Regions from separate parts of the Microbacterium foliorum genome, predicted to be linked through region 1. Evidence: riboswitches for the same ligand, from Rfam matches in the RefSeq annotation. Region 1 holds a riboswitch; the other holds the start of a gene.

Region 1 (14,375 bases):
TTGGGTCTGCGCTCTGTCTCGGGTCTGAGTCTTGTCTCGGTTCTGAGTCCTGAGTCCTGTCTCTGGTCTGAGTCCGGTGCCCAGCTCTTCGGGCTAGCCTTGAGGGGGCGCCGGGAGACCTCCGCGCGCCGCTGAGGAGTGTGCTGTGACCGACCGCATGACCGACCGCAATGACGACCTGTTCTCCGCTGCCCGTGCGGTGATCCCCGGTGGCGTGAACTCGCCGGTGCGCGCGTACGGTTCGGTCGGTGGAACGCCGCGCTTCCTCGCGTCGGCGTCGGGTGCGACGGTCACCGATGCCGCGGGCAACGACTACGTCGACCTGGTCGCGTCGTGGGGTCCTGCGCTGCTCGGCCACACGCAGCCCGAGGTCGTCGCTGCGGTGCAGGAGGCAGCGACCCGCGGTCTGTCCTTCGGTGCTCCGACCGAGGGCGAGGTCGAACTCGCGTCCGTGATCGCCGACCGCGTGCGTGTGGGGGAGGCCCGGCCCGTCGAGCGCGTGCGTCTGGTCTCGACCGGCACGGAGGCCACGATGACGGCGATCCGTCTCGCCCGCGGTGCGACGGGACGCGACCTGCTGGTGAAGTTCGCCGGCCACTACCACGGGCACTCCGACGGGCTGCTCGCCGCGGCGGGTTCGGGTGTCGCCACGCTCGCCCTGCCCGGTTCGGCGGGTGTCCCCGCCCCGATCGCCGCGCAGACGCTCGTGATCGACTACAACGACCCCGGCGCGCTGGAGGCGGTGTTCGCCGAGCACGGCGATCGCATCGCCGCGGTGATCGTCGAGGCGGCTGCGGCCAACATGGGCGTCGTGCCGCCCGCGCCCGGCTTCAACCGGCTGCTGGCCGATACCGCGCACGCGCACGGCGCGCTGCTGATCCTCGACGAGGTGCTGACCGGCTTCCGCGTGCACCCGGCGGGATTCTGGGGTCTGCAGGCGGCAGCGGGGGAGCAGTACCTGCCCGACATCATCACCTTCGGCAAGGTCGTCGGCGGGGGGATGCCCCTGGCTGCTCTCGGCGGACGCGCGGACGTCATGGACATGCTGGCGCCCCTCGGCCCTGTGTATCAGGCGGGCACCCTCTCGGGTAACCCGCTCTCGGTCGCCGCGGGTCTCGCGACGCTGAGGCTCGCGACCCCCGAGGTCTACGCCACGGTCGATGCGGCGGCCGCCCGGGTCTCGGCGGCGCTCGATGCCGCGCTCACGGATGCCGGCGTGACCCACGCCGTCGCTCACGCCGGCAGCCTGTTCAGCGCGTCGTTCCGCGCGTCGGCGCCCCGCACGTACGTGGACGCACTGGCACAGGAGTCGTACCGCTACGCACCGTTCTTCCACGCGATGCGCGAGCAGGGCGTCGCCCTGCCGCCGAGTGTGTTCGAAGCATGGTTCCTCACCGCCGCACACCGCGAAGAGGAGCTGCAGAGGATCGAAGCGGCGCTGCCGATCGCCGCTCGCGCCGCTGCCGCCGTCGCTGCGCCCGCAGCGACGGCGTGAGCACGCGACCGTCTTCGCACTGACCAGCACGCGACCGTCTTCGCACTGACCGGCACGCGACCGTCTTCGCACTGACCGGCACGCGACCGTCTTCGCACTGACCGGCATGCGACCGTCTTCGCACTGACCGGCATGCGGCCGTCTCGGGTCGTCATACGAACATGACCCGGCGCGGCGGACTATCACGGTAGGTGCGTCCGAGTGGACTGCGCCAGTCGATGGTTCCGTCCGGGAGCTGGTGGGCGGTCCACCGATGGTCATCGCCGACGTCGGGATGCTTGAGTACGTGGTGGGTCGCGCAGAGATGACCCAGATTGTGGATCTCGGTCCTGCCGCCCTTCGCATGATCGAACGTGTGGTCGATCTGGCATCGGTGCACCGGCATTCTGCATCCGGGGAATCGGCAGTGCTGGTCTCTGGCTCGCAGGAATCGCCGCATCGACTCGGTCGGCGTATAGGCGTCCGTCTCCGCGACGAGTCCGGACGGATCGAGGAACAGACGCGACCACCCGCCGTTGCGTCCTGCGAGGTCGCGAGCCACGTCGGGGTGCAGCGGTCCGTGTCCGTCGAGGTGGGCAGGACGGTCATCGATCCCGGCGAGCGTCGTCGCCGCGACGGTCACCTGGATCCGAGCCTGGATGCTGTCGAGACCCGAGCCGTTCGCCGCGCTCGGGTCGGAGGCCAGAAGCAGGTCGATGAGGAGATCGGTGCGCACCTGGTCGATGGTGCGGGAGTCCGTCGTCTCGAAGCGCGGTTCCGCGCCGCTCCGCCCGGCGATCACCACTCGCGCCAACCGGGTGAGACGGTCGTGGATCGCTGTGGCGAGATACTCCGGAAGGACGACGGTCATCACAGAGAGGCCATCGTCAGCAGAACGCACGGTGACGGTCCTCTCGGATGCGGCTCGTTCATGACGTTCAACCGTCGTCGAGTCGGCGAGCGCAGCGGCGAGTTCACGCATCTGCGCGCGGGTGCGGGCCGGTGTCTCATGCTCTGCGACGATGACGGCCGCGCTGTCGTAGAAGGGCAGCACATCGGGGTCGGTCCGTCTGTTGTTCACTGCCTCTCGGACCACTCCGGCCGCCCGCACGATCTCGCGGACATGCGCGGCCGAGATCGCTCCGGCTCGGAACGCCTCCTGCACGCGCGGATGGTGGCCGTCGGCGAGGAACCCCGCGTCGGTGAGCGCATACTCGACGCTGCCCTGACTCATCCGCCCGGCGGCCGCGTACTCCGCGACCATCGATCGATGGATCGCGTCGCGGTGGTAGGGGTGCTCGTCGGACTCGGCCGTGCAGAGCCGCATCCGCTCGGCGAGGATGTCGGACGCCTCCGCCTCCAGTCGGGCGATCTGACGTCGCTTCTCGACCCAGGCATCGAGCAGTGCACGGCGCTGCTCGATGCTGAGGTCGGTGGTCGAGGTCATACTCCGATTCTAGTACATTTGTTCGAAGGTCGAGCGGAACATCGGAATGGGAGAAAGACGTGAACACGTGGGAACCGACAAGGGATCGTTGCCTTCCTGTGAGCAAGACACAGACATCTGGGCGGGTGCCGCTGGCAGACTGGACTCATGGTGACGTTGCTGCTTGATCAGACGCGACTCGAGGTCGTGCTCTCGCCGATCGAGCGGGCTGCGAGCTTTCACCGCGACAATCTCCGCATCGAGCGGGAGACCATCGCCAAGGTGCAGCTGATCGACGACGCGTGGACGTGGCTTCGGGGAGTGCCCAATCCCGGGACGCACATTCCCGGCATCCTCGCCGCCGGAACGTGGAAGGCCGCCGGCAGCACCGACTTCGTGCTGATCCGCAGACGCCGACCCAGCGTGGTCGTCGACCTCGTCGGCGATGAGCAGTATCGGCGGCTGATCCTCACGACGAGCCACGGCCTCGCACTGACTCAGGCACTCAGGCTCGACGTGACGGACGAGCCCGCAGATGTCGAGGAGATCGTCGCCACCTCACCGGTCCCCGTGTCGAAGGGCAGCCGACGTCCGGTGATCCGCCCGCGTCCGGCGTGAGGCCGGGGAGCGCCGAGACTCCCTCATGAACGAGGAACGCCCTCCATCGCCGTGCGGCGTGGAGGGCGTTCTCGTCAGGTCTCAGTAACGATGAGGCTCGGAGTCGTCCTGCTCCGAGTCGTCGCTCTGGTCCGCCTCGTTCTGGGCAGCATCGTTCTGGTCCGCCTCGTTCTGGGCAGCATCGTTCTGGTGCTCCGAGTGGTGGTCCTCGGCGTGCTCGTGGTCGTCGGCAGCACCCTCGTCGGCAGCACCCTCGGGCGCAGCACCCTCGGACGCAGTCTCGTCGATGCTCTCGACGACGCTGTCCTCACTCGATGCGTTCTCGAGCGGGTACTCCTTCGGCTCGTCCTCGTAATAGGCCCGAGCCGCCTGGGCGAGCATGGAGCTGACGGCTGCGGACCGCGGGTCGTCGTCCTCCGCCTCGTCGTCTGCAGTAGTCGCCGGCGTCGTGCCGAACAGGATCTCATCGAAAGACGGTGCGGTGGCGGACTCGGCAGGTGCCTCGGATCCGGTTGACGCCGCATCCTCGGCGGACTCGGCGGGTGCGTCCTCCTCCTCGGCTGACGACTCCTCGGCAGGCGCCTCGGGCTCGGCAGGCGCCGACTCCTCGGCGGACGCTGCGCCCGCGACGTCGGTCTCGTCGTCAGCCGTCTCGACCGCATCAGCCCCGACCGCATCAGCCTCGACCGCATCCGCCTCGACCGCATCCGTCTCGACAACAGGTGTCGCGACAGCCTCAGGCGCCTCGACGGCGGCAGGCGCCTCGATCGCCGCGGGCGCCGCGTCGGTGCGCGGGTCGAACCGGCCGCCGCGCACGAGATCGATGAAGACGTCTTCGAGGGTGGGTCCACGCTGCACGAGCGTGCTGAGCGCGATCCCGGCCGATGCCGCGATCGCACCGACGGTGCCGGCATCGCTTCCGCGCACCGTGAGCCCGGAGCGGAGCACCTCGACCTCGAGCCCGCCGGCCGAGAGCGCGGCGGTGAGCGCGGCGCGATCGGCGGCGTCGACGACCACGGATCCGGCCGACGGATCGGCGAGCGTCTCGATGCCGCTCGAGAGCATAAGCTGGCCCTTCGAGAGCACGAGCACGTTGTCGGCGACCTGTTCGACCTCGCTCAGGACGTGCGAGGAGACGAGCACCGTGCGACCTTCGTCGGCCAGCCGGCGCATCAGGAGGCGGATCCAGCGGATGCCTTCGGGGTCGAGGCCGTTCGCCGGCTCGTCGAAGACGAGGGCGCCCGGGTCGCCCAGCAGGGCGTGCGCGACGCTCAGGCGCTGGCGCATGCCGAGCGAGAAGCTGCCGATGCGGCCTTCGGCCTCCTGCTCGAGGCCGACCAGCGAGAGCACCTCGTCGACGCGGGAGAGCGGGATGCCGTTCGCCTTGGCCGCGATGGTGAGCTGGCGCGCGGCCGAACGGCGGGGGCGGTAGGCCGTCTCCTCGAGGACCGATCCGATGGTGCGCAGCGGGTGGCGCAGGTCGGGGAATGCGACACCGCCGATCGTCGCGGTTCCGCTGGTGGCGCGCACCTGACCGAGGAGGATGCGCAGCGTCGTGGTCTTTCCGGCTCCGTTCGGGCCGAGGAAAGCGGTGACGACGCCGGGTTCGACTCGCGCTGAGAAGTCGGACACCGCCGTCACGTCATTGAAGCGCTTGGTCACGTGCGTGAACTCCAGCACCTGTCCGTCGGGCATCTGCGACCTCTCGTTGCAGTGGGCAGTTCTGTCTATCCTGCCGGAAAAGCCGCCGGATCGCGTATTTACCCCACGAACGGCCGCCGTGGCAAGGCCGAATGTACGGGGTAGCCTGGCACCCGTGACCGATACCCTCGACGTCCCCCGGGTCCTCGTCCGCACCGACGGCGCCCTCGGCAGGCTCACTCTCAACAGGCCCGAGGCCATCAACGCGCTCGATTTCGGCATGGTCCGGCTGCTGGCCGGAGCCCTCGAGGCGTGGCGGGACGACACCGACGTGCAGATCGTCGTCATCGACGGGGCGGGCGAGCGCGGGATGTGCGCCGGTGGCGACGTGAGGGGGCTGCACGCGCAGATCGTGGCGGGTCACGCGGACGAGGCTGCGGAGTTCTTCCGCGCGGAATACGCGCTCAACGCCATGATCGCCGAGTACCCGAAGCCGATCGTGTCGATCGCCGACGGCATCACGATGGGCGGCGGCGTCGGGCTCTCGGGACACGCGTCGATCCGCATCGTCACGGAACGCTCGAAGCTCGCGATGCCGGAGACCCGCATCGGGTTCACCCCGGATGTCGGGGGGACATGGCTGCTCGGGCGCGCGCCGGGGCGGTTCGGGGAGTACTTCGGACTCACCGGCGGCACCATGAGCGGCGCCGACGCGGTGCTGCTCGGATTCGCCGACCACTTCGTGCCCTCCGACCGGCTGGATGCCCTGCGCGAGGCGCTCGCGTACCGCGCGGACCCCACCGGTCCCGCCGAGATCGTGCTGCTGTTCGACGAGACCCCCGAGCCCTCCGCCCTACCGGAATCCCGCGGATGGATCGATGAGGCGTTCTCCGCCGACACGGTCGCGGGGATCCTCGAGCGCCTCCACGCCCACGACGCTCCCGAGGCCGCCGCAGCCGCCGAGGTGCTCGAAGCCCTGGCGCCGACCGGGCTGGCGGTGACTCTCGACGCCGTGCGCGAGGCGCGGGAGCTCCCGGGCCTGCGCGCAGCGCTCGAGGGCGAGTACCGCCGTGTGATGTGGTTCGTCACGCGCCACCCCGACCTCGTCGAGGGGATCCGCGCGCAGCTGATCGACAAGGATCGCAACCCGCGGTGGGACCCGGCATCCATCGCCGACCTGCCGGCGGATGCCGGTGCCGGCGCCCGCGAGTTCACGCCCGAGCCGGGGCTTTTCTGAGGGCCCGACGCCACCTGAGCGGGTGGCGTCGGTTCGCTGTGAGCGAAGGTCCACCAGCAGGGGGATACGAATGTCCGCGGTTCGTGGCACTCTAGCTTGTGCGCGATCTCGGCCCGCGTCCGCCCGTCGAGAGATCAGCGACCTCATCCTTCCTAGAAAGTCCGCCTGTGCTGGGAAAAATCCTCGTCCGATATCTGTCCCGCTATAAGTGGTTGCTCGCGGCCGTGCTGGTCTTCCAGTTCGCCAGCGCGATCGCGACTCTCTACCTGCCTCGTCTGAACGAAGACATCATCAACAAGGGCGTCGCACAGTCCGACACCGAGTACATCTGGCGCACCGGGCTGTTCATGCTCGCCGTGTCGCTCGGGCAGATCACCGCGTCGGTCATCGCCACGTACTTCGCCGCACGCGCCTCGATGAGCGCCGGCCGCGACATCCGCGCCGACGTCTTCGGAAAGGTGAGCGGGTTCTCCGAGCGCGAGGTCTCGCAGTTCGGCGCAGGGTCGCTCATCACCCGCAACACCAACGACGTGCAGCAGGTGCAGATGCTCGCGATGATGGGTGCGACGATGCTCGTCACCGCGCCGCTCCTCGCGATCGGCGGCATCATCTTCGCGGTGCAGACGAACATCGGCCTCAGCTGGCTGATCGCCGTCTCGGTTCCGCTGCTGCTGATCGTCGCGGGGCTCGTCGTCAGCCGGATGGTGCCGCTCTTCCGCAGCTACCAGGGCAGGCTCGACACGGTGAACCGCGTCATGCGCGAGCAGCTGACCGGCGTCCGAGTGGTGCGCGCCTTCGTGCGAGAGCGCATCGAAGAGGAGCGCTTCCGCGGTGCGAACACCGACATCATGGTCGTCGGCCGCAAGGTCGGCTCGCTCTTCGTGCTCCTGTTCCCGCTGTTCATGCTCATCCTCAACGTCACCGTGGTCGCCGTCGTCTGGTTCGGAGGGATCGAGGTCAACAGCGGCACCGTGCAGGTGGGAACGATCTTCGCCTTCATGCAGTACATCGGTCAGATCATGGGCGGTGTGATCATGGCCAGCTTCATGGCGATCATGATCCCCCGCGCGGCCGTCTCGGCCGAGCGCATCGGCGAGGTCCTCGACACCGAGTCGAGCATGGAGCGCCCGACGAACGGCGTCACCGACTTCCCGACGCCCGGATCCGTCGCCTTCGACGGCGTCGAGTTCACCTATCCGGGGGCCGATTCTCCGGTGCTCACGGGCATCAGCTTCGGCGCTGAGCCCGGTGAGACCGTGGCGATCGTCGGATCGACGGGTGCGGGCAAGACCACGCTCGTGTCGCTGATCCCGCGCCTGTTCGACGCCTCGGGCGGCGCGGTCTTCGTGGGGGGCGCCGACGTGCGCGAAGCCGATGTGGAGTCGCTGTGGGCGACGATCGGCCTGGTGCCGCAGCGCCCGTTCCTCTTCACCGGCACCGTCGCATCGAACCTGCGTTACGGACGCGAGGACGCGACGGACGAGGAACTCTGGCACGCGCTGGAGATCGCGCAGGGGCGTGACTTCGTCGAGGAGATGCCTCAGGGACTGGAGTCCCGCATCACCCAGGGCGGTACGAACGTGTCGGGCGGTCAACGACAGCGTCTCGCGATCGCCAGGGCGATCGTCCGTCAGCCGCAGATCCTCGTCTTCGACGATTCGTTCTCCGCTCTCGACCTCACCACTGACGCCCGCCTCCGGCAGGCGCTGTGGCGCGAGCTTCCGCATGTGACCAAGATCGTGGTCGCGCAGCGAGTGTCCTCCATCACGGATGCGGATCGCATCGTCGTGCTCGAGGGGGGCACCATGGTCGGCGTGGGCACGCACGCGGAACTGCTGGAGACGAGCACGACCTATCGGGAGATCGTCGAGTCGCAGCTGGGGGTGGACGCATGAGCGACCAGAACACGCCGAAGACCCGCCGCGGTCGCGCGGCCGCGCAGACGACCGGTGCACAGACGACCGGTGCACAGACGACCGGCGCGCAGACGGCCGAGTCGGAGCTCACCGAAGAAGAGAAGTACGAGGCCGAACTCGCCGAGAAGGCACGCCAGAACGGCGGCGGGTGGGACAGCGTCGCACCGGGCAAGGCCGACAACTTCGGCAAGAGCTTCAGCCGGATGATCGGACTGCTCAAGCCGTCGGCCGTGTGGTTCATCCTCGTGTCGATCGCCGGCGCCGTCGGGGTCGTGCTCACGGTCGCCGCCCCCAAGGTGCTCGGCGAGGCGACCAACCTCATCTACAAGGGCTTCATCTCGGTGCAGCTCGGGCAGGCGAACGGGGATTTCCCCGGCTTCCCCGCCGGCACCGCGAAGGACGACGTGGTCGAAGCCCTTCGTCAGGGCGGGCAGGACGACTACGCGAACCAGATCTCGGCCCTCGGTGACTTCCGGGTCGGCGCCGGGGTGGACTTCGAGGCGCTGCGGTGGGTCATCATCGCCGTGCTCGCGATCTACATCGTCGCGGCCTTCCTCAGCTGGATCCAGGGCTACGTCATCAACGTGATCATGGTGCGCACCATGTGGCGTCTGCGCGAGTCGGTCGAGGCGAAGATCAACCGTCTGCCTCTGTCGTACTTCGACAAGGTGCAGCGCGGTGACCTGATCTCCCGCGTCACCAACGACATCGACAACATCACCCAGACCATGCAGCAGTCGCTGTCGGGCGCGATCACCGCCGTGCTCACGGTGGTGGGCGTGCTGGTGCTGATGTTCTCGATCTCCTGGCAGCTCGCCCTCGTCGCGCTCGTCGCGCTGCCGCTCATGGGTGTGATCTTCGGCGTCATCGGTCCGCGGTCGCAGAAGGCCTTCGGAACGCAGTGGCGCAAGGTGGGTCGTCTGAACGCCCGCGTCGAGGAGGCGTTCTCAGGGCACGCGCTCGTCAAGGTGTTCGGTCGTGAGAAAGACGCCCTCGACAAGTTCAAGGACGAGAACGAGGAGCTGTTCCAGGCCAGCTTCAAGGCGCAGTTCCTCTCGGGCATCATCATGCCGGCGATGACCTTCGTCGGCAGTCTCACCTACGTCGGCATCGCCGTGCTCGGCGGTCTCATGGTCGCGAGCGGCCAGCTGCGTCTCGGCGACGTGCAGGCGTTCATCCAGTACTCGCAGCAGTTCACGCAGCCGCTGTCGGAGCTGGGCGGCATGGCTGCGGTCGTGCAGTCGGGAACCGCATCGGCGGAGCGCGTGTTCGAGCTTCTCGACACCGACGAGCAGGAGGCCGACGAGCCCGATGCGCCGATGCTCGCCGACGGCGAGGGCGTCGTCGAGTTCGAGAACGTCGCGTTCTCGTACACGCCCGATCGCCCGCTGATCACCGACCTGTCGTTCCGCGTCGAGCCCGGCCAGACCGTGGCGATCGTCGGACCGACCGGAGCGGGAAAGACGACGCTGGTCAATCTGATCATGCGGTTCTACGAGCTCGACGGTGGACGCATCCTCCTCGACGGCCAGGACATCTCCGAGATCACGCGGGACCAGTTGCGCTCGCGCACGGGCATGGTGCTGCAGGATCCGTGGCTGTTCGCCGGCTCCATCCGCGAGAACATCCGGTACGGGAGATCGACCGCGACCGACGCGGACGTGCTCGAGGCCGCGAAGGCGACGTACGTCGACCGCTTCGTGCACGCCCTCCCCGAGGGCTACGACACCGTGCTCGATGAAGACGCCTCCAACGTCTCGGCAGGAGAACGGCAGCTCATCACGATCGCGCGAGCGTTCGTCGCCCAGCCGTCGATCCTCATCCTCGACGAGGCGACATCGGCGGTCGACACCCGCACCGAGCTGCTGCTGCAGAATGCGATGGCCGCGCTGCGACAGGGTCGCACGTCGTTCGTGATCGCGCACCGCCTGTCGACGATCCGTGATGCCGATCTCATCCTGGTCATGGAACACGGAGACATCGTCGAGAAGGGCACCCACGACGAGCTCATCACGGCACAGGGCGCGTACTGGCGTCTGTACCAGTCGCAGTTCGAGCAGGCCGCGACCGACATCGATGCCGAAGACGCGCTCACCGGGTCGACCCCGGTGGTCGTGAGCGGCGATGCCGACGGCACAGCGAGCGCCGCGCAGATCGGTGCGTCGGTCGGGGCGCAGGCGCCGACCGCCGAGGCCGCCGCGGCCCAGGCGATCGTCGAACGTCCGGACGCGGGAGAGACCGCGCACTGACCGCAGACGACGAACGCCCCACCCGATCATCCGGGTGGGGCGTTCGTCGTCTCGCGCTCGGCGCTCGCCGTGCGCGGTGCCCGCTGCCGGGGTCAGCGGTCGTCGGTGAGACCGAAGAGCTCGAGAGGGTGTGTCAGGCGCCACCAGGGACTCGGCCCCTCGACGTCGTCGACGAGGGAGACCGAGGTGGTCACGGTGTTCAGCGGTCCGACGCTCGTCGCGGTGCCGATCGCCTCACCCGACTCCCGATTCTCACCGAGGCTGAATGTCGTCGTCGTCTGCCCGGTCGTGCCGTTCCACAGCACGAGCTCGGCGTCGGCATCCGTCACCACATCCGTGGTCGTGCCCCATCGGGTCGTGACGGTGCCCACGACCGTGCCCTTCGGGACAGCGGCCGCCTGACCTGTCAGAGCGGTCTCGATCTGCGAGAACAGCGAGCGCGTCTCGGCCAGGCGCTGCGCATCGTCCGTCTGGCCGAGCACAGCGGCATACAGGTGCACCGTGGTGTCGTCGACGGTGATGTCCTTCGCCGTCAGCAGATTCCAGCTCTCGTCGAGCGTGCCGGTCTTCACGCCGACCACTCCCGGATCGGCGAGCATGCCGTTGGTGTTGACGACGGTCCCGGCTCCGGGCAGATCGACCGACGGCGTGCCCACGATCCCCGCGAACACCGGGTTCCGCATCGCGAGCTCGGCGAGCGCCACCAGTGCTTGCGGGGTGGCCGTGTTGCGGGCGTCGAACCCCGACGGCGTGACGATCGTGATGCCGTCGAGGCCGCGATCGCTCAACCATTCCGCGGCGGCCGCGGTGAATGCCGACTCCGACCCCCAGATCTCGCGGGAGAGACGATCGATGTAGTTGTTCGCGGACCCGAGCAGAGTGCCCTGCAGCATCTGCAGTTCGGTGAGCGTGCCGCCCACCGGCACGTCCAGCGCAGACTGGTCGGAGCGGCGGTAGTCCCAGTAGGCCAGGTTGTCGGCTCGCGTGAAGCCGAACTCCGGGCCCTGCTCGCCGACCGCGAGCGGCATGCGGTCGAGCACCATCAGGCTCGAGACGACTTTCGTGACGCTGGCGATCGCGGCCTGGTCGACCGACGACGACGCCGTGCCGATCCCCGCGATGCCGGCGGCCGCGCTTCCCTGCCCCGGCCACGTCAACGCCGCTGCGGCGGCGGAGACCGGGGCGATCTCCACGGCCTGCACGGTCGGCGCCACCTCGTGCAGCGGCCACAGCATGGTGGTGCCGGCATACGCGCCGACCAGTGCGACGAGGATGCCGGCCGGAACCAGCAGCCCCGGACGGGCGATCGCCGGCCGCAGGCTCGCGTCGCCCAGCAGAGCGGCCTCGCGCGTCGGATGCGGTGCGGTGTCGAGGGAGCCCGCAGACGTGTGCTCGGCCACATCGAGCGGGTCGACCCACGTGAGGGGAGTGCCGCCACTGCCCGGATCCGCCCACTGCGGCTCGGCATCCGCACTCGCGGCATGGAGCGTCGCGGCATCGACGATCTCGGCAGTACCGGATGCAGCAGTACCGGAGGCAGCAGCGCCGGGTGCGACAGCACCGGAGGCATCGGCGTCGGGGGCATCGGCGCCCGAGACATCGGACGGAGTGGCCTCGGCGGAGTCGGGAGCGGTCACCTCCTCACGGTACCGAACCCGCACGCAGATCTGCGGCGCGGCAACAGAAGCAGACGGGAGTGTCGGCACTGGGTAAGATCGAGAGCACAACCACGGGAGTCCGGCGAGCCGGGCTGAGAGGGAGCGAATCGCGCTTCGACCGTCGAACCTGATCTGGGTCATGCCAGCGCAGGGAGGAGTCACTGATGAGTACATCCACGTCCGGATCCACCACCGGATCCGCATCCGCTTCGGCGTCCACCGCCTCGTCCCCTCGGGGCCTCGGCCGCCCGGAGCTGTGGCGGTGGCGGGTCGTCGACATCGTCGTCGCCAGCGTCATCGCCGTCGCCTGCGCCCTGATCTTCCTGCTCTGGAACGTCGGATACGAGGTGCCGAGCAGCATCCTGAAGCCCCTGCTCCCGGGAGTGCAGGGCCTTCTCGCCGGCCCCTGGCTGATCGCCGGAGTCCTCGGAGCGCTGATCATCCGCAAGCCGGGTGCGGCGCTCTACACCGAGCTGGTGGCGGCCGTCATCTCGGCCCTCGTCGGCAACGCCTGGGGTCCGCTCACCATCGTGTCGGGTCTCGTCCAGGGGCTCGGTGCCGAACTGGTCTTCCTCGTCTTCCTGTACGGCGTCTGGCGCCTGCCGGTCGCGATGCTCGCCGGTGCCGGCGCGGGACTCGCCTGCGGCATCAACGACCGCATCCTCTGGTACGCCGGGGCGGACACGCTCTTCACCACCGTCTACATCGTCTCGACCACCATCTCGGGCGCGGTGATCGCCGGACTGGGAGCGTGGCTGATCGCCCGGGGTCTCGCCGCCACGGGCGCGCTCGGCCGGTTCGCCGCCGGTCGTGAGGTCACCGCACGGGTGTGAGTGCCCCCACGACGCCCGCCACCCTCGAAGCCCGTGGCTGGGGGTGGCGGTACGCCACCCGGCTGCGGTGGGCCGTGCGCGCCGTCGACCTGCGTATCGAACCGGGGGAGCGGGTGCTGCTGCTCGGCTCCTCCGGTGCGGGCAAGTCGACTCTGCTCCAGGGGTTCGGCGGCGTGCTCGGCGGGTCCGACGAGGGCGAGACGCACGGGGCGCTGCTCGTCGACGGTCATCCGGCGGCTGCAGAGCGCGGCCGGGTGGGCATGGTGCTGCAGGACCCCGACACGCAGACGATCCTCGCGCGGGTCGGTGACGACGTGGCCTTCGGATGCGAGAACCTCGGGGTTCCCCGTCACGAGATCTGGACGCGAGTGCGGGCGGCATTGGACGCCGTGCGGCTCGACGTCCCGATGGACCGCTCGACCTCGGCGCTGTCGGGCGGGCAGAAGCAGCGGCTCGCGCTCGCCGGCGTGCTCGCGATGCGGCCGGGAGCGATCCTGCTCGACGAACCGACCGCCAATCTCGACCCCCAGGGAGTGCGGGACGTGCGGGATGCCGTGGCAGCGGCGCTCGAGGTCAGTGGCGCGACCCTGGTCGTGATCGAGCATCGCATCGACGTCTGGCTGCCGCTGGTCACCCGGGTGATCGTGCTCGGCGCAGACCCCGACGGCACCGTCGTGCTCGCCGACGGCAGCCCCGACGAGGTGCTCGGGGCGCGCGGCGCGGAGCTCGCGGCATCCGGGGTCTGGGTGCCGGGGCATCCGCCGACCGCGCCGCCCGCTCCCGCACGCGACGCCGGGGAGCGCCTCCTCGAGGCCCGCGGCGTCACCGTCGCCCGGCAGCGCGGCCTGCCCGTCGCCGGTCCGTTCGACCTCGACGTGCGCGCCGGCGAGGTGCTCGGGGTGACCGGTGCGAACGGCACGGGCAAGTCGACGCTCGGGCTGACCCTCGCCGGCCTGCTCCCTCCGGAGGACGGCCGCGTCCGCGCTCTGCTCGCGCTCGCCGCGGGCGAGCGGGAGGATCCCTTCCGATGGTCGTCGCGCGCGCTGCTCACCCGCATCGCGACCGTCATGCAGGCTCCCGAGCACCAGCTGCTCGCGAAGACCGTGCGCGACGAGCTGGCGGTCGGCCCTCGGGCGCTGCGGATGCCGGAGCCCGAGATCACCGCGCGCGTCGACGAGCTGCTGGAGCGCCTGAGGCTCGCACCGGTCGCCGGCGCGAATCCGTACACGCTCTCCGGGGGCGAGAAACGGCGGCTGACCGTCGCCGCTGCGCTCGCCACCCGCCCACGGATGCTGGTGCTCGACGAGCCGACGTTCGGTCAGG
Region 2 (14,375 bases), 890 kb from region 1:
GGTACTTCGCCGCGAGTGCGCGTCAGGCGCTGCGGTCGGGGAGCACCACGGTGATCGATGCGGAGGTGCATCGTTTCCATGAGGTCTACGGGACGGAGGTGATGGTCTTCGATCTCGCGGGCGGCGTCTGGGCGGCCGGGGGAGCGGCCGACCGGGTCCTCGCGGATGACGAGGCCGCGCGCGTGCGTCTCGCCCTCTCCGGCCGTCGTGCAGACGCTCCGGAACCGGTCTTCCCCTGGATGCTCGCCGAGTCGTCCCTCGCCGAGCCGGTGTTCGACGACGGTGATGTGATCGGGGCCGTGATGGTGTCGACGGACATCGAGGCCCCCCGTACACAGATCCTTCAGCAGATCCTCCTTCTCAGCATCGTGTCGATCCTCGCTGTCGGGCTGGGGGTGCTCCTGGTGTTCCAGATGGCACGGTGGGTGCTGTCACCGGTCAGACGCCTCGACGAGGCGATGGTCGCGATCGAGCGCGGGGCGATGGACGCCCGCGTGTCGGAGGACACCGGACCGCCGGAGCTGCGCCGCATGACGCGGGTGTTCAACGGCATGGCGGACGAGATCGAACGGGTGATGACGCGGCAGCAGGAGTTCGCGCTCAACGCCTCGCACGAACTGCGCAACCCGCTGAACGCCCTGCTGCTGCGCGTCGAGCACCTCTCGACCGGTCTCGGAGCGGAGTGGCAGGGCGATATCGAAGAGACCCGCGAGGAGGGGCGACGGATGGTCCGGATCCTCGAGACGCTGTTGGCGCTCGCCCGAGGCGGGCGCGCCGACACCGCCGTCTCGGCCGTCGATCTGAGCGTGCTGGCGGCTCGCCGGGCGGACGCCTGGCGGGATGTCGCCGCGCAGCGCGGAGTGCGGATGCAGGCCGGGGCCGAGGCATCCGTGATGAGCGTGACCGATCGCACGATCGTCGAGAGCGCCCTCGACGCGGTGATCGACAACGCCGTGAAGTTCTCGCCGCCCGACTCCGTCGTGGTGGTCGAGGCATCGAGGCAGGGCGATCGGTGCCGGCTCACCGTGCGCGATCACGGCCCTGGTCTCACCGTCGCCGAAGCCGCCTCGGCGACTGACCGGTTCTGGCGCAGCGAGGACAGCGGCGAGACGCCGGGAACGGGATTGGGGCTGGCCATCGCGACCGATCTGCTGGAGACGATCGGCGGCGAGCTCACGGTCGCATCGGCAGACGGCGGGGGACTCATCGTCTCCCTGGTGCTGCCGGACGGAGCAGTCGGATGAACCGCGTGTGGGGTCAGCGCGGCCCGAAGGGCTTCGCATGGCGGCGGATCGCCGCGGCGATCCTGGTTCTCGTGCTGGCCGGTACGGCAACCGCCTGCAGCCCCCGGTCGAAGGACTGGAGCTCGGCGCGGTACGTGATCGCCGGCGGAGGGTCGAACGGCCTCTATTTCGCCTACGGCAGCGAGCTCGCGGCGGAGCTGTCGTCGTCGCTGGACGTGCGGATGGAGGTCGCGGAGACCGCGGGATCGGTCGACAATCTCCTCCGGGTGAGCTCGGGTGAGGCGCTCCTCGGGTTCGCGCAGGGCGATGCGGCGGCGGATGCGGTCGCCGGAGCCGGTCCGTTCGACGCGCCGATGCCCGTGCAGGCGGTCGCCCGGCTCTACGACGAGTACCTGCACGTCGTCGTCCGCGCGGACTCGCCGATCGACTCGCTCGACGATCTGGCCGGACGGCGAGTCTCCCTCGGCGCCGAGAACTCCGGAGTCAACGTCATCGCCTCGCGCGTGCTGGACGCCGCCGATGTGGACGCGGCCACCATCGAGGACCCTGAGCTGGATCTGAGCGAGTCGATCAGCGCGCTGGAGCGCTCGGACATCGACGGGTTCTTCTGGGTCGGCGGCATCCCGACCCCCGGGATCGCCCAGCTCGCCGAGACCGCTCCCGTGCGGTTGCTGCCCATCGAGCAGGGCTGGGTCAACGCCGTCAATGCGCGCTACTCCGACGCCTACCGTCCGTCCGACTTCCCGATCGGGCTGTACGGGCTCGATGCGTCCCAGCCGACGATGGCGGTCCCGAACTACCTGGTGACGTCGTCGGAGACCCCGGACGGCATGGTGCGCGACGTCCTCGAGAGCCTGTTCGACGGCAGGACCCGCATCGCTCGGAACGTTCCCGCCGCCGCGCTGCTCGACCTGAGGCAGGCCATCTTCTCGGGGCCGGTGGACCTGCATCCCGGCGCGGTCGCGTACTACCGGGGCCAGCGGGACTGACCCCTCAAGAAATCCTCAAGAAGTCCGTCCACCGACGGGCCTCTCTGCCACTCTGAGGATCGATAGCGTTCGATTCGACGGAGAATTCAGATGCCACAGTGCTCACGCCCCTCGCACAGGCGCGCACTCAGCGACCGTCTCGACCCGTCGCACGACCGCATCCGGCCGGAGGCTTGCCGCCGTGCTCTCCTCGGGGGAGGGGCGCAGCGGCAGGGACGCCCCCGCGGCTCGCGGGGGCGGGCTGCGGGGCTCTCCGCCTCCGTTGTGCGGCCAGATGCCTCGCGCGGTTACGAACGTGTAAATGTCGCCGCGTCCGTGTGGAGCCACGTGTTCGACCTGGCTAGTTTGGAGAAATGATGACCTCTGGTAAGCCTCTCGTCGTTGTCGACAATGTTCAGAAGCACTACGGCGACTTCCAGGCACTGACCGATATCGATCTCACGGTCAACGCCGGCGAGGTCGTCGTCGTGATCGGCCCGTCGGGTTCGGGCAAGTCGACGCTGTGCCGCACGATCAACCGCCTCGAGACGATCACGAGCGGGTCGATCAGCATCGACGGCAAGGAGCTCCCGGCCGAGGGCAAGGGACTCGCGAACCTGCGCGCCGACGTCGGCATGGTGTTCCAGTCGTTCAACCTGTTCGCGCATCTCACGATCCTCGAGAACGTGACGCTCGGGCCCATCAAGGTCCGCGGGCTCAAGAAGGCCGCCGCCGAGAAGGAGGCCATGCAGCTCCTCGAGCGCGTCGGCATCGCGAAGCAGGCATCGAAGCTCCCGGCCCAGCTCTCGGGCGGACAGCAGCAGCGCGTGGCGATCGCCCGTGCGCTCGCGATGCATCCCAAGGTGATGCTGTTCGACGAGCCGACCAGCGCACTCGACCCCGAGATGATCAACGAGGTCCTCGATGTCATGGTCGACCTCGCGCACGAGGGCATGACGATGATCGTCGTCACCCACGAGATGGGCTTCGCCCGCAAGGCCGCCGACCGGGTGGTCTTCATGGCCGACGGGCGGATCGTGGAGGAGGCGACTCCTGAGGAGTTCTTCACGAACCCGACGAGCGACCGTGCCAAGGACTTCCTCTCGAAGCTCCTCACGCACTGACGCGCGCAGCACGACGCACATCAGCACCCACGCACTTCACAGACCCTGCACACACAGCACACGAAGGAGACGCACATGCGACGCACACGGACACTGGCAGGCATCGGGATCGCCGCGGCAGCGCTGCTCGCGCTGACCGCCTGCAACAGCGGAACGCCGTCCAGCACGGGAGCCCCGGAGGGGGGGCGACGAGGGTGACACCTCCAGCAGCACTCCGTGGACCGTTCTGACCGATGTCAGCATCGATGGCAGCCCCACGTTCGACCGGATCGAGTCCGCCGGCACGATCAAGGTCGGCGTCAAGGAGGACCAGCCCGGTCTGGGCTACCTGGACCCGGTGACGAACGAACGCACCGGATTCGACGTCGACATCGCCCGTTGGATGGCGGCATCGCTCGGAGTCGACCCGGAGAAGATCGAGTTCCAGGCGATCGCCTCCGCGAACCGCGAGCAGGCGATCGTGAACGGCGACATCGACTACTACGTCGGCACGTACTCCATCACCGACAAGCGCAAGGAGCAGATCTCCTTCGCCGGGCCGTACTTCGTCACAGGTCAGGGACTGCTCGTCGGCGCAGACAGCGACATCAAGAGCGTGGACGACCTGAGCGCGGACACGACCGTGTGCTCGGCGACGGGATCGACCCCGATCCAGAACATCAAGACGAACTACCCCGACGTGCCCACCAAGGAATACGACACGTACTCCAAGTGCGTCGAGGACCTCAAGAACGGCCAGGTCGACGCCGTCACCACCGATGAGGCGATCCTCATCGGCTACGCGGCCCAGGACCCGGACAAGCTCAAGGTCGTCGGGGAGCCGTTCAGCGAGGAGCGCTACGGCATCGGACTCGCCAAGGGCGATGACGCGCTGGCCGAGTACTTCAACACGCAGCTGACCGACGGCGGCGAGATCTGGCAGCAGATCTTCGACAACAACCTCGGCGCCTCCGGCGTCAAGGCGACCCAGCCCGAGGTCGACCCGATCGGCTGATTCCCGCGGGGCGGTCGACTCCGTCGACCGCCCCGCTACCGGCAGGAACCATCCGATAACTCGAATCGACAGGAGCACCAGTGGGAGTCATCACCGACCACCTCGATCTCTGGGGAGAGGCACTGTGGGGAACCATCGTGCTGTTTCTGGGCGGTGGCATCATCGCACTGGTCCTCGGACTGATCGTCGGGGCAGCGCGCGTGTCCCCGGTTCCGATCGCCCGCGCCGTCGGAGGCGTGTACGTCAACTGGATCCGCAACACACCGCTGACGCTCGTCATGTTCTTCTTCGCGTTCTGCCTCCCGATCCTGCTGGGGGAGCGCGTGAACTCACTGCTCCTGGCCGTGATCGCGCTCGGGCTCTACACCGCGACCTACGTCGCCGAGGCGTTGCGCGCCGGCATCAACACCGTGCCGGTCGGCCAGGCCGAGGCGGCGCGTGCGATCGGCCTGAACTTCGGACAGGTCATGCGCTACGTCGTGCTGCCGCAGGCGACGCGCTCCGTTGTCCCGCCGATGATGAGCGTCCTGATCGCTCTCATGAAGAACACCACGGTGGCCGCCGGCTTCTCCGTCGTCAACCTCGGCACGATCCGCGCGGCGCTCAGTGAGCGCGGTGAGAGCGCGCTCGTCGTGCTGCTGTGGGTCATGGTGCTCTTCGTGGTGCTGGTGCTGCTGCTCGCCTGGGTGCAGCGCGTTCTCGAGAACAAGTGGAGGATCGCGCGATGAGTTCCGTCCTTTTCGACGTCCCCGGCCCTCGGGCCATCGCTCGCAACCGACTCATCGGAGTCGCCACCATCCTCGTCGTCCTCGCCGTGCTCGGCTGGGTCGTGTGGAGGCTGATCGCCACCGGGCAGTTCTCCGCCGAGAAGTGGAACATCTTCACGTTCTCGGCCGTCTGGGTCCGCTTCGGCGAGGGACTGCTGTCGACGCTGGCCGCGTTCGTCGTCGCCGGCGTCGGGGCCATCGCCCTCGGCTTCCTGCTCGGCATCGGACGCCTGTCGGAGCACGCCTGGGTGCGTGAGCCGGTCCGGTGGATCATCGAGGTGCTGCGAGCGGTTCCCGTGCTCATCCTGATGATGCTGCTGTACTACGGCCTCCCCGTGATCGGCGTGAAGATGCCGCCCTATTGGGCCGTCGTGATCGCCCTGATCGTGTACAACGGATCGGTGCTCGCCGAGGTCCTCCGCGCCGGCATCGAGTCGCTGCCCCGTGGGCAGAAGGAAGCCGGTTACGCGATCGGTCTGCGAAAGACCGGGGTGATGTACTTCATCCTCATCCCGCAGGCCGTGCGCGCCATGATGCCGGTGATCATCGCGCAGCTCGTCGTGGCGCTCAAGGACACCGCGCTCGGGTTCATCATCACGTACCAGGAGCTGCTGTACGTCATCAACCAGATCGGCAACCAGGCGCCGTACGGATCTCCGCTGATCCCCGCTGCACTCGTCGGCGGGTCCATGTACGTCGCGGTCTGCCTCCTGCTCTCGTACGTCGCATTCCGTCTGCAGAAGCGCGCGCGCCGTTCGCCGGCTCAGACGGCGGCCGCCGGAAACGTCGCGGCCGACGACGAGTCGACCCTGACCCAGGTGATCGCGCTGCAGAAGGGCGCGGGCACGTCCGGTCTGGACGGCGGTTCGGGCAGGGTCTGACGGTCTGCCGGCGCGGGGCGACCGCCGTGCGCCGGTAGACTCCTGTCTCGTGTCTGAGTCTCCCGAAATCACCCCGGAAGCCGTCGAGGCCGCTGTCGCAGCCGCCCTCGAAGCGATCGCCGCAGCCGCCGATACGGCCGAGCTGAAGGCTGCCCGCGCCGCCCACGTGGCCGACGGTTCGCCGCTCGCCGTGTTGAACGCCTCGATGCGTCAGGTCGCCCCCGAGAACAAGGCCGCCTTCGGCAAGCTCGTCGGCCAGGGGCGCGGACAGGTGACGAAGGCGCTCGCCACCAAGGAGGCCGAGCTCGCCGCCGCCGAGGTGGCCGCCCGCCTCGAGGCCGAGCGCGTCGACATCACGGCCGTCCCGTCGCGCACGCGCGTCGGCGCGCGGCATCCGCTCACCCTGCTCAGCGAGCAGATCTCCGACATCTTCGTCGGCATGGGATGGGAGATCGCGGAGGGACCGGAGCTCGAGCACGAGTGGTTCAACTTCGACGCCCTGAACTTCGACGTCGACCACCCGGCCCGCCAGGAGCAGGACACGTTCTACGTCGACCCGACGTCGCGTCATCTGGTGATGCGCACGCACACGAGCCCCGTGCAGGTGCGCTCGATGCTCGACCGCGAGGTGCCGATCTACGTGCTGTGCCCCGGCCGGGTCTACCGCACCGACGAGTTCGACGCGACCCACCTGCCGGTGTTCACGCAGTTCGAGGGCCTGGTCATCGACAAGGGCATCTCGATGGCGCACCTCAAGGGCACGCTCGACCACGTCGCGCGTCAGCTCTTCGGACCCGAGGCGAAGACGCGCTTCCGCACCAACTTCTTCCCCTTCACCGAGCCCTCCGCCGAACTCGACCTATGGCACCCGACCTTCAAGGGCGGTGCGCGCTGGATCGAATGGGGCGGCTGCGGCATGGTGAACCCGAACGTGCTGCGCGCGGCGGGCATCGATCCCGACGTCTACAGCGGCTTCGCCTTCGGCATGGGCGTCGAGCGGGCACTGATGTTCCGCAGCGATGTGCAGGACATGAGGGACATGGCAGAGGGCGATGTCCGATTCAGCGAGCAGTACGGGATGGTGGTGTGATGCGCGTCCCGCTTTCGTGGTTGCGTGAGTACGTCGATCTGGCAGCGGATGCGACGCCTGAGGATGTCCTCGCGGCGATGGTCACCGTCGGCTTCGAAGAGGAGGACGTGCACCGCTTCGACATCTCCGGCCCGGTCGTCGTCGGTCAGGTCGTGTCGCTCGAGGCAGAACCGCAGTCCAACGGCAAGACGATCAACTGGTGCCAGGTCGACGTCGGCGCGGCGAACGGCGGTGTGCGCGGCATCGTCTGCGGCGCCCACAACTTCGTCGCCGGCGACAAGGTCGTCGTGACGCTCCCCGGCGCCGTGCTGCCCGGCCCGTTCCCCATCGCGGCACGCAAGACCTACGGGCACGTGTCGGACGGCATGATCGCGTCAGCGCGCGAGCTCGGCCTCGGCGACGAGCACAACGGCATCCTCGTTCTCGCGGACCTCGGCATCGACGCGCCTGTGGGCACCGACGCCATCAGCCTGCTCGGGCTCGACGATGTCGCGGTCGAGATCAACGTCACCCCTGACCGCGGATACGCGTTCTCTGTGCGCGGTGTCGCCCGCGAGTATTCCCATGCCACCGGAGCGTCCTTCCGTGACCCGGCCGAACGTGATTTCGCCGAACTGCAGCCGGGCGCCGGTCACACGGCGATCGTCGACGATGCGACGCCGATCCGCGGCAACGTCGGTGCGAGCGAATTCGTCACCCGGGTGGTGCGCGACGTCGACCCGTCACGGCCGACCCCGCCGTGGATGATCGCCCGGCTGTCGCTCGCCGGCATGCGCTCACTCGGCATCCTCATCGACATCACGAACTACGTGATGCTCGAGCTCGGCCAGCCGCTGCACGGATACGACCTCGATCGTCTCACCGGCGGCATCACGGTGCGTCGCGCGACGCACGGCGAGAAGATGACGACCCTCGACGGCCAGGAGCGCACGCTCCACGGCGAGGACCTGCTGATCACCGACGAGTCGGGGCCCATCGGCCTCGCGGGCGTCATGGGCGGCGGCACGACCGAGATGAGCGAGTCCACGCGCAACGTCCTCATCGAGGCCGCGACCTTCGACCCGATCACCATCGCGCGCACCGCCCGTCGGCACAAGCTCCCCAGTGAGGCGTCCAAGCGGTTCGAGCGCGGCGTCGACCCGCTGGTGCCGTTCGTGGCGGCGCGCCGGGCCGCTGATCTCATGGTCGAGCTCGCCGGAGGCTCGCTCACCGACGAGGGCGGTGCGCTGTTCGCCGAGGTCTTCGTCGGCGACATCCACCTGCCCGAGGGCTTCGTGCAGTCGCTGATCGGCGTCGACTACACGGATGCCGAGATCACCGACGCTCTGACGATGATCGGCGCCGAGGTCACCGCGGCCGAGGGCGGCTGGCTCGTCATCCCGCCGACCTGGCGCCCCGACATCACCGACAAGTGGTCCCTCGCCGAGGAGGTCGCCCGCATCCACGGTCTCGACCGCATCCCCTCGGTGCTGCCGACGCCGCCCTCGGGTCGTGGTCTGACCGCGCACCAGCAGGGGCGCCGGCGGGTGGCCGACGCGCTCGCCGCGGCGGGACTCGTCGAGACGCCGTCGTTCCCCTTCGCCACCGAGGCCGAGAACGACCTGCACGGCTCCGCATCGGGAGAGCACCTGCCCAGCATCCGGCTCGCGAACCCGCTCGACGGATCCGCGCCGTTCCTTCGTCGCTCGCTGATCCCCGGGCTGCTGCAGATCGCGCATCGCAACATCTCGCGCGGCCTCACGGATCTCTCGCTGTTCGAGACCGGTGTCGTCTTCCTGCCCGAGCCCGGTGTCGAGTACGGCACCGACGAGGTCCCGCCGCTCGGTGAGCGCCCGTCGGACGAGACGCTGGCAGCGCTGAACGCCTCGATCCCGCCGCAGCACCGGCACGTCGCCGTGCTGCTCACCGGAAACGTCGTCGTGCGCCAGCCCGGCCGCACCGCCGAGGTCGCGGGTCTCTCCGAGGCTCTCGACGCGGTCCGTGTGATCGGTGCCGCCGCCGGGGTCGACATCGATGTCGCACAGGGGCATCGTGCTGCTCTGCACCCGGGGCGTACCGGCGTGCTGTCGGTCGCGGGCGTCGAGGTCGGATACGTCGGCGAGCTGCACCCCGACGTCTCGGCCGCGGCCGACCTGCCGGGGCGCGCCACGGTGCTCGAACTCGATCTCGACGGCATCCTCACGCTCGCGACCCCGCGTGCTGTGGCGGCATCGTTGTCGACGTTCCCGGCCGCCACCCAGGACGTGTCGCTGGTGATCGATGCAGACGTCGCCGCCGGCGAGGTGCGCGATGCGCTGGCCGAGGGCGCCGGGGCGCTGCTCGAGGGCATCCGCCTCGTTGACGACTACCGCGGAGACGGCCTTCCCGCCGGGCAGAAGAGTCTGACGTTCGCGCTGCGCTTCCGTGCCGACGACCGCACGCTGACCGCGGCGGAGGCGACCGAGGCCAAGCTCGCGGGCGTCGCCGTCGCCTCCGAGCGTTTCGGAGCCACGCTGCGCGACTGATCGGCACCGCTCCGTGCACGAGTCCCGCATCCCCCAGGGGTGCGGGACTCGCGCATTCTCCGGGTCTCGACGCGGTGGCGGCAGCGTGCGGTGCTGAGCATCCTCCCTCACCGCACTCCTGCGGCGGTGCCCGACGGCGGCGTCCGCCCTGAGCGGACGCCCCTTCCGCTGCGGCGCGGATGCTGGTGGCATGGGCGCATGACAGATGTGCTGATCCTCGGAGGAACGGGCTGGCTGTCGAGCCGCATCGCCCGACGGATGCTGGTGGACGGGGCGACCGTGATGTGTCTCGCCCGGGGCGGGCGGCCGTCGCCGGAAGGGGCGAGCCTCGTGCTGGCCGACCGTGACGACCCCGCGGCGTACGACGCCGTGTCGGGTCGCGACTGGGACCACGTGATCGATGTCTCCTCTCGTGCGGAGCACGTCGGTCGGGCCGTGGCCGCGCTGGGCGAGAGGGCGGCCCGGTGGACCTGCATCTCGTCGGTGTCGGTGTACGCCGACGACGAGACGGCCGGCGCCGACGAATCGGCACCGCTGCATGCCCCGGCGGAGCCCGGTGACGACGAGTACGCCGCCCAGAAGGTCGCCGCAGAGAATGCGGTCCGCACCCTGGGGGAGCGTGCGCTGATCGTGCGTCCCGGTCTCATCGTGGGCGAAGGCGACCCGAGCGATCGCTTCGGCTACTGGGCCGCGGCGTTCCTCCGCTCGCAGGACGGCCCCGTACTCGTGCCCCGCTCCGAGGCACGCCACGCGCAGGTGATCGACATCGACGACCTGGCGGAGTTCGTCGCGACGACCTCCGTGACCGGGGTCGTCGACGCCGTGGGAGACCCGCACCCGCTCGCCGAGGTCCTCGCATCCTTCCGGCGCGCCGCGGACCACCGTGGCGACACCGTGACGGTCGACGACGAGCGGTTGATCGAGAACGGCGTCGCGTACTGGGCGGGAGAGCGATCGCTGCCGCTCTGGCTGCCCCTCGACATGACCGGTTTCATGACCCGGGCGAACGCACGGTACCGCGCCGCGGGCGGTGGGCTGCGGCCCCTCGACGAGACGATCGCGACCGTCGTCGCCGACGAGCAGGAGCGGGGAATCGATCGCGACAGGCGCGCGGGCCTCACTCGCGCGGATGAACTCGCGCTGCTGCAGCTGCGGGGGTGACAGCGGGTCGTCGCTAGACTTCGAGCAGTGACACGGGGTGCCGCATCCGCGGCTGAGAACAGACCCGTCGAACCTGATCTAGTTCGTACTAGCGAAGGGATGTCGCAGTGAGCGATCGTCTGCGTCCGGAATCCGAATCGACCCTGGTGGCCTCGGCCGCCGAGCTGCTGTCCGCGCTGCGTGAGTCACCACCGCTGACTCACTGCATCACCAACACCGTCGTCACCGGGTTCACGGCCAACGTGCTGCTGGCCCTCGGGGCGGCACCCGCGATGGTCGACATCGTCGACGAGGCGGGGCTCTTCGCGGGAGTCGCGTCCGGGACGCTGATCAACCTCGGAACCCCGACTCCCGAGCACCGTGCCGCGAGTCTCGAGGCCGCCGCCGGCGCGAACGCCGCGGGCACCCCCTGGGTTCTCGATCCGGTCGCGATCGGTGCGCTCCCCGTGCGCACCGCACTCGCGCATGATCTCGTCGCCTCGCGCCCGACGGCGATCCGTGGGAACGCGTCCGAGATCCTCGCACTCGCGGGCCTCTCGTCCGGTGGGCGCGGAGTGGATGCCACCGACACCACAGACGCGGCGTCGGACGCCGCCCTCGCGCTCGCTGCCCGTCACGGCTCGGTCGTGGCGGTGTCGGGCCCCGTCGACCTGATCACGGACGGGCACCGCATCGTACGGATCGCGAACGGCGACGAACTGCTCACGAGGGTCACCGGTGGCGGGTGCGCGCTGGGCGCCGTGATGGCCGCCTTCCTGGGGACTGCCCGCACGACAGGGGTCGATCCGCTCACCGCCGTCGCGTCGGCGAGCCTGGTGTACACGGTCGCGGCGGAGCGCGCCGCCGCACGGGCCGCGGGGCCCGGCAGCTTCGCGGTCGAGCTCCTCGACGCGCTCGCGTCGGTGGGGCCGCGTGACATCGCCGACGCGGCGCGCGTCGAGGAGCGTGCGCTGTGATCGCGGATCTCTCGCTGTACCTCGTCACTGATCCGGATCTCTGCGGGGATCGCGGCGTCGTCGGGACCGTCCGCCGTGCTGTCGACGGGGGTGTGCGGATCGTGCAGCTGCGAGACAAGACGGCGACGGATGCCGAGACCACGGCGCAGCTCGTCGAACTCTCGCGCGTGATCGACGGTCGTGCGCTGCTGCTCGTGAACGACCGCCTGGATTCCGCCCTCGCCGCGCGGGAGCGGGGCGCGCGGGTCGACGGCGTCCATCTCGGGCAGGGTGACGCATCGGTGCTCCGTGCGAGGGAGGTACTGGGGGCCGAGGCGGTCATCGGTCTCACGGCGAACAGCCCGGAGCACCTCGAGGCTGTGCGCGCGCTGCCGCCCGGCACGGTCGACTACCTGGGCGTCGGCGTCATCCGCCCCACCGCCACCAAAGCCGACCATCCGCCGGCACTCGGCGTCGAGGGCTTCCGTGCCGTCGTCGAGACGACCGCGCTCCCGTGCGTGGCCATAGGAGGGGTGGGCATCGACGACACCGAGCGGCTGCGGAGCGCGGGGGCGGCCGGGCTCGCCGTGGTGTCGGCGCTGTGCGCGGCTGCGGACCCGGCCGAGACCGCGGAGGCGTTCGTGCGTCGTTGGCGCGCGGCGGGCACGCCGCGGGTGCTCAGCATCGCCGGGAGCGACCCGTCCGGCGGAGCCGGGATCCAGGCGGACCTCAAGTCGATCGCCGCGAACGGCGGGTACGGCATGGCGGCGCTCACCGCGCTGACCGCTCAGAACACGACCGGCGTGCGGGGCGTTCATGTGCCGCCCGCTGCCTTCCTGCGCGAGCAGCTCGACGCGATCTCCGACGACATCGTCATCGACGCGGTCAAGGTCGGGATGCTCGCGAACGCCGACGTCATCCGCACGGTCGCCGATTGGCTCGATGTCGTTCGGCCGCCGATCGTCGTCCTCGATCCGGTGATGGTCGCCACCAGTGGCGACAGGCTGCTCGACCGGGATGCCGAGGCGGCGTTGCGTGAGCTCCTTCGGCGTGCACACGTCGTCACCCCCAATCTCAGCGAGCTCTCCGTGCTGGCCGGGCGGACGATCTCGGGATGGGACGACGCGCTCGCGGCCGCGGAGGAGCTGTCGACGGCGACCGGGGCGGCCGTGCTGGTCAAGGGCGGGCACCTCGACGGGGACGATGTCCCCGACGCGCTCGTGGACACCGGGGCGGGAGTGCGATGCGAGTACCCGGGCCGTCGGATCCGCACCGCGAACACCCACGGCACGGGGTGCTCGCTCTCGTCCGCGCTGGCCACCCGTCTGGCTCGCGGCGAGTCGGCCGTCGACGCCGTCGCCGCGACCCGGGCGTGGCTGCGCGAGGCGCTGCGCGAGAGCACAGCGCTGAACGTCGGTCGTGGTCACGGACCGGTCAGCCACTTCGCGGGGCTGTGGGAGCGCGGCCGGCTCGAGACGAGACCGACGCCAGAGCAGATCCGCGCCGAGTGGTGGACGCGCACGGTCGATGTGAGGGCGGGGATCGACGAGCTCCCCTTCATCCGCGGCCTGGCCGACGGCACTCTCGCTCGGGAGCCGTTCGTGTTCTATCTCGCGCAGGACGCGCTGTACCTTCGCGAGTACGCCCGCGTGCTCGCCGAGGCCTCGCGCCTCGCGCCGTCTCCGCACGAGCAGGCGTTCTGGGCACGTTCCGCCGAGGGGGCGATCGTCGGAGAGCTCGAGCTGCACGCGTCGTGGCTGACCCCGGGGGAGGACGTGGATGCGGCGATGTTCTCGGTCGCCCCCGCACCCGCGACCGTGGCGTACCTCGATCACCTGCGCTCCGTGGCGTTCGGCGGTGACTATGCCGAGCTCATCGCCGCGATACTGCCGTGCTTCTGGCTCTACACCGACCTCGGCCAGCGCCTGCACGCGGGGGAGTTCGGCGCGTCCGCGCTGGATCCGCTGCATCCGTACGCCTCCTGGCTCGCGACCTATGCGGACCCGGCGTTCGAGGATGCGACAGCCGAGGCGATCTCTCTCGTCACGGCCGCAGCGGCGACCGCCGCGCCGGCCACACGGGATCGGATGCTCCGCGCCTTCGAGGTGTCGAGCGCCCACGAGCTCGCGTTCTTCGCCGCTCCGCTCGCCTCTGCCGTCACTGCATGACGACCTGGATTTGCGCATGCCACGAGGCGCGCGCTATCGTCGCCGCATGTCCTCGGCCGCCTTCGCTCCCGCCACGCGGTTCCTGAGCGCGCGCAGCGAGTCGAAGAGCGTTCCGAGCGTCATCGCCGTGCGCCGACGCCGCAGCGGCCGCCGACTCTAGGCGACCCTGCGCTTCTGCCTGCACGTGCACGGCGGTCGAGTGCCGGTGTCGCCGCCCCGGTCCCCGACACCGCTCCCTCGAATTCCGCGAGGGGTCCGACCGTTAAGGTAGAAGCATGACGTACTCCGTCGCCGTCTCCGGCGCATCCGGCTACGCGGGCGGCGAGATCCTGCGCCTCCTCGCGTCTCATCCCGACATCGAGATCCGCACGGTCACCGCGCATTCGAATGCCGGACAGCCGCTGGTCGAGCACCAGCCGCATCTGCGGTCTCTCGCGCACCTCACCCTTCAGGACACGACACCCGAGATCCTCGCCGGTCACGACATCGTCTTCCTCGCACTGCCGCACGGGCAGTCCGGCCAGTACACGGACGCGCTC

What was found. A riboswitch is a leader RNA that binds a small molecule or an ion and turns the genes downstream of it on or off. The one in region 1 is predicted to bind thiamine pyrophosphate.
Region 2: linked by a shared signal. The riboswitch ahead of thiM (hydroxyethylthiazole kinase) and the one ahead of DXT68_RS15200 (ECF transporter S component) in region 1 are both predicted to bind thiamine pyrophosphate.

What each region holds. Positions count from the first base shown of each region.
Region 1 covers NZ_CP031425.1:3,223,851-3,238,225, reverse strand. Annotated here, with positions in the region: gene DXT68_RS15240 (glutamate-1-semialdehyde 2,1-aminomutase) at 158-1,495, shown strand; gene DXT68_RS15235 (HNH endonuclease signature motif containing protein) at 1,647-2,921, opposite strand; gene DXT68_RS15230 (hypothetical protein) at 3,069-3,518, shown strand; gene DXT68_RS15225 (ATP-binding cassette domain-containing protein) at 3,600-5,213, opposite strand; gene DXT68_RS15220 (enoyl-CoA hydratase/isomerase family protein) at 5,335-6,396, shown strand; gene DXT68_RS15215 (ABC transporter ATP-binding protein) at 6,564-8,291, shown strand; gene DXT68_RS15210 (ABC transporter ATP-binding protein) at 8,288-10,561, shown strand; gene DXT68_RS15205 (D-alanyl-D-alanine carboxypeptidase family protein) at 10,654-12,198, opposite strand; TPP riboswitch at 12,281-12,390, shown strand; gene DXT68_RS15200 (ECF transporter S component) at 12,384-13,052, shown strand; gene DXT68_RS15195 (ABC transporter ATP-binding protein) at 13,049-14,375, shown strand, end outside.
Region 2 covers NZ_CP031425.1:2,334,046-2,348,420, reverse strand. Annotated here, with positions in the region: gene DXT68_RS11055 (sensor histidine kinase) at 1-1,244, shown strand, start outside; gene DXT68_RS11050 (TAXI family TRAP transporter solute-binding subunit) at 1,241-2,233, shown strand; gene DXT68_RS11045 (amino acid ABC transporter ATP-binding protein) at 2,587-3,336, shown strand; partial or broken gene DXT68_RS11040 (glutamate ABC transporter substrate-binding protein) at 3,412-4,330, shown strand; gene DXT68_RS11035 (amino acid ABC transporter permease) at 4,411-5,058, shown strand; gene DXT68_RS11030 (amino acid ABC transporter permease) at 5,055-5,978, shown strand; gene pheS (phenylalanine--tRNA ligase subunit alpha) at 6,028-7,068, shown strand; gene pheT (phenylalanine--tRNA ligase subunit beta) at 7,068-9,572, shown strand; gene DXT68_RS11015 (NAD-dependent epimerase/dehydratase family protein) at 9,771-10,733, shown strand; TPP riboswitch at 10,757-10,850, shown strand; gene thiM (hydroxyethylthiazole kinase) at 10,841-11,689, shown strand; gene DXT68_RS11005 (bifunctional hydroxymethylpyrimidine kinase/phosphomethylpyrimidine kinase) at 11,686-13,836, shown strand; gene argC (N-acetyl-gamma-glutamyl-phosphate reductase) at 14,112-14,375, shown strand, end outside.